3 regions of the Citrobacter sp. VF227 genome follow, and region 2 is predicted to be linked to each of the others. Evidence: predicted binding sites of a transcription regulator. Region 2 holds the regulator's gene; each other region holds the start of a gene.
The links. The regulator PhoB, encoded in region 2, activates phosphate uptake and scavenging genes when phosphate is short. The targets are predictions, from matches to a motif close to CTGTCATAAAACTGNCNNAT.
Positions count from the first base shown of each region.

Region 1 (3,272 bases), on a different contig from region 2:
AGTAGCGAAATTAAAATCATAAATACAATAATAAAACCTGATTTCCTGAACTTCATATGCGGAGTTCCCGAACATAATTTGGATTCGCAACAGGTTTTATTATATCCATAAATAAAGGTAATTCCCCTGAGTAGGGTTCATGTTTCTTATTCTTATCTATTGGGTCAGGAAATAGTAACGGAATAACGCTTTTGTTTTTATACTCACCAACAGGACCATAGAAGTCCCAGATACGATAAGCCTTTTCTTTCGAACAGATCCGAAGACGAGAGGTGTAATCTGCATAATTTACAGCTTGGTAAAAACCAAATAAGTTCGATACCAAATCTTCAGCACTATAGCCACTATCCGTTAAATATACGTAAGGCCAAAAATCCTGCAAGGATTCGAAGCGATGTGACGTACCTAAGAATATCGATAAAGCAATACCTTGTAAGGTTCGTTCCGGTAATCCTCGTCGCACCATAAATCTACGATATATACCAGTATTAATATTTAGGCCATGAATGTTTTTGGACATACTTTGATGATAATTTACTTCATAAAATTCGCTATCACCACCACGAGCGCTTATCATTTCAAACCATAATCTTTCAGCCCCTGCTGGATTAGCATGGCCTAAATCAATCCATCCTAGATTCTCTGTATAGATAAGGCCATATTTAATATCACTGGTGATAAATCGATCCGAATTATCAATAATATCGTTTCTTTTTGTCATATCGTATTCTTTGAAATTTAAAAGTTACGATATCCTAATATCTACATAGTAAAAAGGCATCCATTATGGATGCCTTTTTAAAGAAATCAGAATTAGACTTCTTCCATACGACCCAGGAGGGCATGCAGACGATCCTGCCAGCCATTCTGCTGTTCTTTCAGGTTGTTGTTCTCACGCTCCAGCTCTTCACGCTGCTGCTGTGCAGTCTGAACTTCCTGCGACAGTGAGTTGTTTTTTTCTTTCAGCTCTTCGATTTCCATCTGTAACAGCGTGATGGTATCAATCGCCTGCTGTACTTTTGCTTCCAGTTTCTCAAACACTTCTAATGACATCGTCATACCTCTCCTGAATTGCAAGGCGTTGATGGATAAAAATCCTCGTCCCGATAACCGGCGACGCCTTAATAAAAACGAGCGCACTCTACTTAGCTCCGATTGTATGAAGCCGCGCCATCGCTGTCCAGCGGCATCCCGCGCAGATTGCGGTTTGCAACACTTTTCGTCTTTCTCCTGGTGACATTACTGTCATAACTCTTAAGTGTTAACGAATTGATCATTGAAATGATTCAGCTCACACTATTTTTGTATAACAAATACCGCCAGATGGCGCGATAACGCTCATTTTGTTGATGCAGTACACACATTTTAATTTCGATATTTCTCGTTTTTGAGCGTTAACGATAAATTAACAGTGTGCCTACCGGCTCCGGGGATGTCAGTGACCTTCTCGCACATAAACATTAATCTCTCTTCAGGATCCGATTATGAGTCAAACCTCAACCTTAAAAGGCCAGTGCATTGCTGAATTCCTCGGTACCGGGTTGTTGATTTTCTTCGGTGTGGGCTGTGTCGCTGCACTCAAAGTGGCCGGGGCTACTTTTGGTCAGTGGGAAATCAGTGTCATCTGGGGCCTGGGGGTAGCGATGGCTATCTATCTGACCGCAGGCGTTTCTGGTGCACACCTGAATCCCGCGGTAACCATCGCACTCTGGCTGTTCGCCTGTTTTGATAAACGCAAAGTTATCCCTTTTATTATTTCGCAAATTGCCGGCGCCTTTTGCGCAGCGGCACTGGTTTACGGGCTTTATTACAATCTATTCCTCGATTTCGAACAAACTAACCATATCGTGCGCGGCAGTACCGAGAGCCTGGGTCTGGCAGGTACTTTCTCCACCTATCCGAACCCGCATATCAATTTTGTGCAGGCCTTCGCGGTTGAAATGGTCATTACCGCTATTCTAATGGGGCTGATTCTGGCTCTGACCGACGATGGTAACGGTGTACCTCGTGGTCCGCTGGCACCACTGCTGATCGGCTTGTTGATTGCCGTTATTGGTGCTTCCATGGGTCCGCTGACAGGTTTTGCGATGAACCCGGCACGTGACTTCGGACCGAAACTCTTCGCCTGGATGGCCGGATGGGGTGAGATTGCCTTCACGGGTGGTCGTGATATCCCTTACTTCCTGGTACCGGTGTTTGGCCCAATTACCGGCGCGATTTTGGGCGCATGGGCATATCGCAAACTGATTGGTCGCCATTTACCGTGCGATGTCTGCGTGATTGAAGAAAAAGACGCGGCGGCCAACACTCAACAAAAAGCTTCGCTGTAATGTGACTACGGGACAAAAATTATGACTGAAAAAAAATATATCGTTGCGCTCGACCAGGGCACCACCAGCTCCCGCGCGGTCGTAATGGACCACGATGCGAATATCGTTGCCGTTTCACAGCGCGAATTCGAGCAAATCTACCCGAAAGCAGGTTGGGTAGAACACGACCCAATGGAAATTTGGGCAACCCAAAGCTCTACGCTGGTTGAAGTTCTGGCGAAAGCCGATATCAGTTCCGATGAAATTGCAGCAATCGGTATTACTAACCAGCGTGAAACCACCATCGTCTGGGAGCGTGAAACCGGTAAACCAATCTATAACGCCATTGTGTGGCAGTGTCGTCGCACCGCGGATATCTGCGAAAAGCTCAAGCGCGATGGCATGGAAGAGTATATCCGTAACAACACCGGCCTGGTGATTGACCCGTACTTCTCCGGTACCAAGGTGAAGTGGATCCTCGACCACGTTGAAGGCTCACGTGAGCGCGCTCGTCGCGGCGAACTGCTGTTTGGTACCGTGGACACCTGGCTTATCTGGAAAATGACGCAGGGACGCGTACACGTCACGGATTACACCAACGCTTCACGTACCATGCTGTTTAACATCCATACCCTGGACTGGGATGACACGATGCTGGATGCGCTGGATATTCCGCGCGCCATGCTGCCAGAAGTGCGTCGTTCTTCTGAAGTGTACGGCCAGACCAACATTGGTGGTAAAGGCGGCATTCGTATTCCTATCTCCGGTATTGCCGGTGACCAGCAGGCGGCTCTCTTTGGTCAGCTGTGCGTGAAGGAAGGGATGGCGAAAAACACGTACGGTACCGGCTGCTTCATGCTGATGAACACCGGCGAGAAAGCCGTTAAGTCCGAAAACGGGTTGCTGACTACTATCGCCTGCGGACCGACCGGGGAAGTGAACTACGCGCTGGAAGGTGCGGTA
Region 1 is NZ_JBRFVF010000011.1:51,487-54,758, forward strand. Features, by position in the region: gene ACU8YC_RS21985 (hypothetical protein) at 1-56, opposite strand, end outside; gene ACU8YC_RS21990 (hypothetical protein) at 53-721, opposite strand; gene zapB (septal ring assembly protein ZapB) at 814-1,059, opposite strand; gene ACU8YC_RS22000 (MIP/aquaporin family protein) at 1,485-2,330, shown strand; gene glpK (glycerol kinase GlpK) at 2,352-3,272, shown strand, end outside.
Region 1: ACU8YC_RS22000 (MIP/aquaporin family protein) is a predicted target of PhoB. The motif match lies at 1,243-1,262, and genes of this name have one in related genera.

Region 2 (3,272 bases):
ACAAAAAACAACCAAACGTCGTAAAATTCAGGATACTTATATTGACCATATAGAAAAAGCCAGCTTACGCTGGCTTTTGGAAAGATTATCTTACGAATACGCCTTAACCGTTATTTTTGGCAATTAAACGTTCCGGGATCACGAAACTAAATCGCGTCCCTTTGCCGGGTTCGCTGTCGATATTCAAACGGCTGTCGTGATGATGCAAGGCATGCTTCACGATGGCCAGCCCGAGTCCGCTCCCGCCCGTTTGCCGCGATCGCGCCTTGTCTACGCGATAAAAACGCTCGGTCAGGCGTGGAATATGCTCGGCGGCAATGCCTGGACCGTTGTCTTCCACACAAAATTCCGCCCCCGAAGGCACATGCTGCCAGCGTACGGTAATGTGCGTTCCCGCAGGCGTATGGTTCACCGCGTTATAGACGAGATTCGAGATAGCGCTACGCAACTGCTCCTCGTTACCCCGCACATTCAGGCTGTTATCAACATCAAAAGTAAACGTATGTTTGTGCTGGCTCAGCGTTTGCGCTTCGTGCTCAACCACGCGCAGCATCATGGGCACATCGACCTTCTCATTCAATTGCAGCGCTGGCGCAGCCTCAATTTTTGACAGCGTTAGCAGTTGCTTCACTAACCCTTCCATCCGGTACGTTTGTTCACGCATGGTATGCAGCGCTTTTTCGCGCGTTGTCCCTTCTAACGGATGCTCCTGCATCATTTCCAGATAGCCTTGCAGCACCGTCAGCGGGGTACGCAGTTCATGGCTGGCATTGGCGAAAAAGTTACGTCGTGAACCTTCCAGTTGATGCATCTGGGTAACGTCGCGCGCCACCATCAGCAATTGCTTATCGGTATAGGGCATTACGCGAATTTCCAGATGCCGTCCGGTATTGAGCACCAGATTGATGGGCCGGCTAAAATCGCGCGTTTTTAAATATTGTGTGAATTCCGGGTAGCGCAGCAGGTTAAGAATATTTTGCCCGCTATCGTCCGGCCAGCGCAGTCCAAGAACCTGCTGAGCCAGTCCGTTACACCAGAAAATACCGCCTTCTTCGGTGGTTAGCACCACTGCGTCGGGTAGCGATTCCGCCCCGCTGCGAAAGCGCTTAATCAGATTACCCAGTTCACGACGGCGCTTTTTGTTGCGCAACTGCATTTGATGCAGTCCATGCAGCAGCGGTTCCCAACTGCCGCGCCCCGGCGGGGGCGTCATACTTCTGTCGACCCATAGCCACCAGGACAAACGTAATAAATTCCAGAAATGCCAGATAAGCAGGCCCGTTACCGACGCCAGTAAAAACCAGGGCAGGTAACCAAAAAAAGCACTAAGGATAAATGCCGGTATGCAGCACAGGATCAGCTCCAGTACCAACCTTTTCCATGACAATCGTTCTAGCAAACGCCTTACTCCCTAAACGGCCTAATCCTTCAGGCCCTGATTCTTGTCAGTCAGAAGCGGGTCGAAAAACGATATCCCGTTCCGCGAACCGTCTGCACCATACGATCGTGTCCGCTGTGCTCCAGCGCCTTACGTAAGCGGCGGATATGCACATCGACAGTCCGGTCTTCCACGTATACATTGGTTCCCCAGACATGATTGAGGAGTTGCTCGCGGCTGTAGACACGCTCTGGGTGAGTCATAAAGAAGTGCAACAGCTTGAATTCGGTCGGCCCCATATCCAGCGGATCATCACCAGTCATCACGCGATGCGAGGTGGGATCAAGGCTTAGCCCCTGCATCTCAATAACCTCTTCCACTGCCATCGGCGAAATACGACGCAAAACAGCTTTAATACGCGCCACCAGCTCCTTAGGAGAAAACGGTTTGGTAATATAGTCATCCGCGCCGGTTTCCAGACCACGAACGCGGTCTTCCTCTTCTCCCCTCGCCGTCAGCATCATCACCGGGATGTCCCGCGTCATCGCTTCACGCTTGAGATGTTTAATAAACTGTAGACCCGAGCCACCGGGAAGCATCCAGTCAAGCAGGACGAGGTCCGGCCAGGGTTCATTGAGTTGGTTCACAGCACTGTCATAGTCTTCGGCTTCTACGGGTTGAAAACCGTTTTGCTCGAGCACGAAGCAGACCATTTCACGAATTGGAGCTTCATCTTCTACGACCAGAATACGTCTCGCCATGATTTGCCCTGTTATTAGTTGCTTGTCATCATCAGTATCAATACGGCGTCATTATGCGTCAGATTTATGACAGATTTATGAAAAGATCATCCAGGTTTAACGCAGGCCATTGAATTATGACAGCCCGGAGACAAGATATTCTCTCCCATGCAGGGTTATAATCCCCGCCATTGTTTTATCGTCATGGAACTCTTATGCGCATCCTTCACACGTCTGACTGGCATCTGGGCCAAAATTTCTACAGCAAGAGCCGCGCCGCTGAACATCAGGCCTTTCTCGACTGGCTGCTGGAAACGGCACAATCCCATCAGGTGGATGCCATTATTGTGGCAGGCGATATTTTTGATACCGGCTCACCGCCAAGCTATGCCCGTGAGCTGTATAACCGTTTTGTCGTTAATCTGCAGCAAACCGGCTGTCATCTGGTGGTACTGGCAGGCAACCACGACTCCGTCGCCACACTCAATGAGTCCCGCGATATTCTGGCGTTTCTCAACACCACAGTCGTTGCCAGCGCCGGTCATGCGCCGCAGGTTCTACTGCAACGTGACGGCACGCCGGGGGCGATCCTGTGCCCGGTTCCTTTCTTACGTCCGCGCGACATCATAACCAGCCAGGCGGGGCTGACCGGACAAGAGAAACAGCAGCATTTGCTGTCAGCCATCACCGACTATTACCAGCAGCAGTATCAGGACGCCTGCACGCTACGTGGTGACCAGAATCTGCCCATCATTGCGACCGGGCATTTGACCACTGTCGGCGCCAGTAAAAGTGACGCCGTCCGTGAGATTTATATCGGTACGCTGGACGCCTTCCCGGCGCAAAACTTCCCTCCGGCGGACTACATCGCGCTGGGCCATATTCACCGGGCGCAGGTTATTGGTGGCACAGAGCATATTCGCTACTGCGGCTCGCCGATCGCTCTCAGTTTTGACGAGTGCGGCAAAAACAAATGCGTGCATCTGGTGAGCTTTGAAGCAGGGAAACTCAACGCCGTCGAAAATATCACCGTACCGGTCACCCAGCCGCTTGCAGTACTGAAAGGCGATCTCGCCGCCATTACCGCCCAGCTTGAGCAGTGGCGCAACGTACAGCAAGAGCCGCCGGTGTGGCTGGATATTGAAATTACCACC
Region 2 is NZ_JBRFVF010000002.1:846,223-849,494, forward strand. Features, by position in the region: gene phoR (phosphate regulon sensor histidine kinase PhoR) at 104-1,399, opposite strand; gene phoB (phosphate response regulator transcription factor PhoB) at 1,450-2,139, opposite strand; gene sbcD (exonuclease subunit SbcD) at 2,334-3,272, shown strand, end outside.

Region 3 (3,272 bases), on a different contig from region 2:
ATCGGGCAAGTTGCTGAGCAAATCCAGTGAGCCGGAGGAAAAATGCAGGGCGCTTTGGCCGCGAGTGACGATCGTGCAGCGCAAACCGCTTTTTTGCAGTTGCAGGCCGCACAGCAGGCCGGCCAGGCCGCCGCCGATAATGACGGAATCAAATTTCATCCTGGTGCTCCTTTTCCAGACCGCACAATCCCTGATAGACCCAGCGCGTGAATTCGCTTTCGCGCAGCGCATCTCCCCAGGCAATAGGTTGCACGCCTTTCCAGCGTTCGTTGAGGAAATCGGAAAGCTGGGTAATAGATTGTGCAGCGGTGGTGACATTAAAACGTTGCAGCAAACCTGCGGCGCGGCAGGCACACAATTCGCCCTGGCAGGTCCCCATTCCTACACGGGTACGGCGACGCAAATCCAGCAGGCTGTTGACGGTTAAATTTTCGACGGCGTATTGCACTTCGCCCGCGGTGACCGCTTCACATTCACAAACCAGGCTGCGGTGTTGGCGACCTTCGCTTAGCCACGCCGGGGTACGATCGCCATGACGATAGACCGCCGATCCGCGCAGTGGTGCTGGTAACGAAATGACGCGTTTAAGCGTATGCTCGGTAGATTCCTGTGAGCCAGGTAACGCGGTGGCTGCCGTTGTGCAAGGTTCGGTATTACCCAGCTTGCGGCAAACGGCATCTGTAGCCCACTCCGCCATCAGGCGGTAGGTCATCAGTTTGCCGCCGGTAATGGTGATAAACCCCTCCAGTCCGTCACGCTGTGCGTGATCGAACAGGACAATCCCACGGCTGACGTTACGACCGGTCGGATCGTCGTCACTTGCCACCAGCGGACGCACGCCGGAGTAGGCGCGTAAAATGCGCGTTTTCGCCATAATCGGCGCCAGTTTCTCGCCTTCACGCAGCAGAATGTCGACTTCTTCTGCGGTAACGCGGTTGCTGTCGATATCGTCGTAATCAATGTGCTGTGAGGTGGTACCGATCAATGAGATGGTATCGCCTGGCACCAGAATATCGGCGTCAGAGGGTTTACGACAGCGGTTGATGACATGCTGGTTAATCCGATGATCCATAATCAGCAGCGAACCTTTCGCCGGGAACATACGGATACTCAGATCGGCATATTCCGCAATGCGCTGACCCCAGATCCCGGCAGCGTTCACTACAACTGGCGCATGCAGAGACTGCATCTCACCCGTCAGATGATTGCGCACGTTAACGCCGCACACCGTCGTGCCTTCGCGAATCAGTCCTGTCACTTCATGCGCTGTCAAGATAACCGCACCATGCTCGCGCGCATCCAGCATATTGGCAGCGGTTAAGCGGAAAGGATCGACTGTGCCGTCCGGTACTTTTACTGCACCAATCAGCTGTGGATTGACTGAAGGTTCGATAATGCGCGCCTGTTTAGGGTCGATCGCTTCGGCGCGGATACCGGCCTCTTCACAGGCGCGAATAAAGGTTGCCTGAAAGGAGAGTTCATCTTCCGGCAGGGTAATAAACAGACCGTCCGTCGGCTCAACGCAATGGCGGGCGATACGTTTCAGGATTTGGTTTTCGCTGATGCACTCACGGGCAGATTCAGCGTCGGTGACGGCATAACGCGCACCGCTGTGCAGCAGGCCGTGATTACGTCCGGTCGCACCTGTGGCGATATCGTGGCGCTCCACTAAGATGACGCGCAACCCGCGCAGCGCACAATCGCGTGCGATCCCTGCACCTGTTGCTCCTCCACCAATGATAATCACGTCACTTGTTTGCGAGTCGCGAGTTTTCATTGTTTTTCCTCACAGTTCGTTTTTTATCATTTAGCCACATAAAAAACATGGATTGTTTGATTTCGCGCATAATCGCTCATTATTCGAAAATGAAACGTGATTTCGTGCGCCTTTATGAACATTTGTCATAAATCTGTAACAATATGTGCTGCGTTTCACATTTTTGTTATGTATCTTTCCTTAACATCGCGGCCACACTGGGAGCGGTAGGGTAGTAATGACGAACTGCAGTGTTTACTTCGAATGAGAGACGGCCACGGAGGCTACACTATGTTGAGTATTTTTAAACCAGCGTCACACACGGCGCGTTTGCCTGCAGCGGAGATCGACCCGACATATCGTCGATTACGTTGGCAGATTTTTCTGGGGATTTTCTTTGGTTATGCCGCGTACTATCTGGTACGTAAGAACTTTGCCCTTGCGATGCCGTATCTGGTTGAGCAGGGGTTCTCGCGTGGCGATCTGGGTTTTGCATTGTCCGGTATCTCCATTGCTTACGGATTTTCGAAATTCATCATGGGGTCCGTTTCGGATCGCTCGAATCCGCGCGTTTTCCTGCCAGCGGGTCTGATACTGGCTGCGGCAGTGATGTTGTTTATGGGCTTTGTGCCGTGGGCGACATCGAGCATTGCGATTATGTTTGTGCTGCTGTTCCTCTGCGGATGGTTCCAGGGGATGGGGTGGCCGCCGTGTGGTCGTACCATGGTGCACTGGTGGTCGCAGAAAGAGCGTGGGAGCATTGTTTCCGTCTGGAACTGTGCGCACAACGTGGGCGGCGGTCTGCCTCCTCTGTTGTTCCTGCTCGGTATGGCCTGGTTCAATGACTGGAAAGCGGCGCTGTACATGCCTGCTTTCGGTGCGATCGTCGTCGCGCTGTTTGCTTTTGCTATGATGCGTGATACGCCGCAGTCCTGTGGCCTGCCGCCTATCGAAGAGTACAAGAACGACTACCCGGATGATTACAACGAGAAAGCGGAAGAAGAGCTGACTGCGAAGCAGATCTTCATGCAATACGTACTGCCGAACAAACTGTTGTGGTACATCGCTATCGCTAACGTGTTTGTTTATCTGCTGCGCTACGGCATCCTGGACTGGTCACCAACCTACCTGAAAGAAGTGAAACATTTCGCACTGGATAAATCATCCTGGGCGTACTTCCTGTATGAATATGCGGGGATTCCTGGCACGCTGCTGTGTGGCTGGATGTCGGATAAAGTCTTCCGTGGAAACCGTGGCGCGACCGGTGTGTTCTTTATGACGCTGGTAACGATTGCGACCATCGTCTACTGGATGAACCCGGCAGGTAATCCGAACGTGGATATGGCTTGTATGATTATCATCGGCTTCCTGATCTACGGCCCGGTCATGTTGATTGGTCTGCACGCGCTGGAACTGGCGCCGAAAAAAGCGGCGGGGACGGCGGCTGGCTTTACCGGTCTGTTCGGTTATCTCGGCGGTTCTGTGGCCGCGAGCGCCATTGTCGGCTACACCGTTG
Region 3 is NZ_JBRFVF010000001.1:1,238,439-1,241,710, reverse strand. Features, by position in the region: gene glpB (glycerol-3-phosphate dehydrogenase subunit GlpB) at 1-159, opposite strand, end outside; gene glpA (anaerobic glycerol-3-phosphate dehydrogenase subunit A) at 149-1,777, opposite strand; gene glpT (glycerol-3-phosphate transporter) at 2,048-3,272, shown strand, end outside.
Region 3: glpT (glycerol-3-phosphate transporter) is a predicted target of PhoB. The motif match lies at 1,900-1,919, and genes of this name have one in related genera.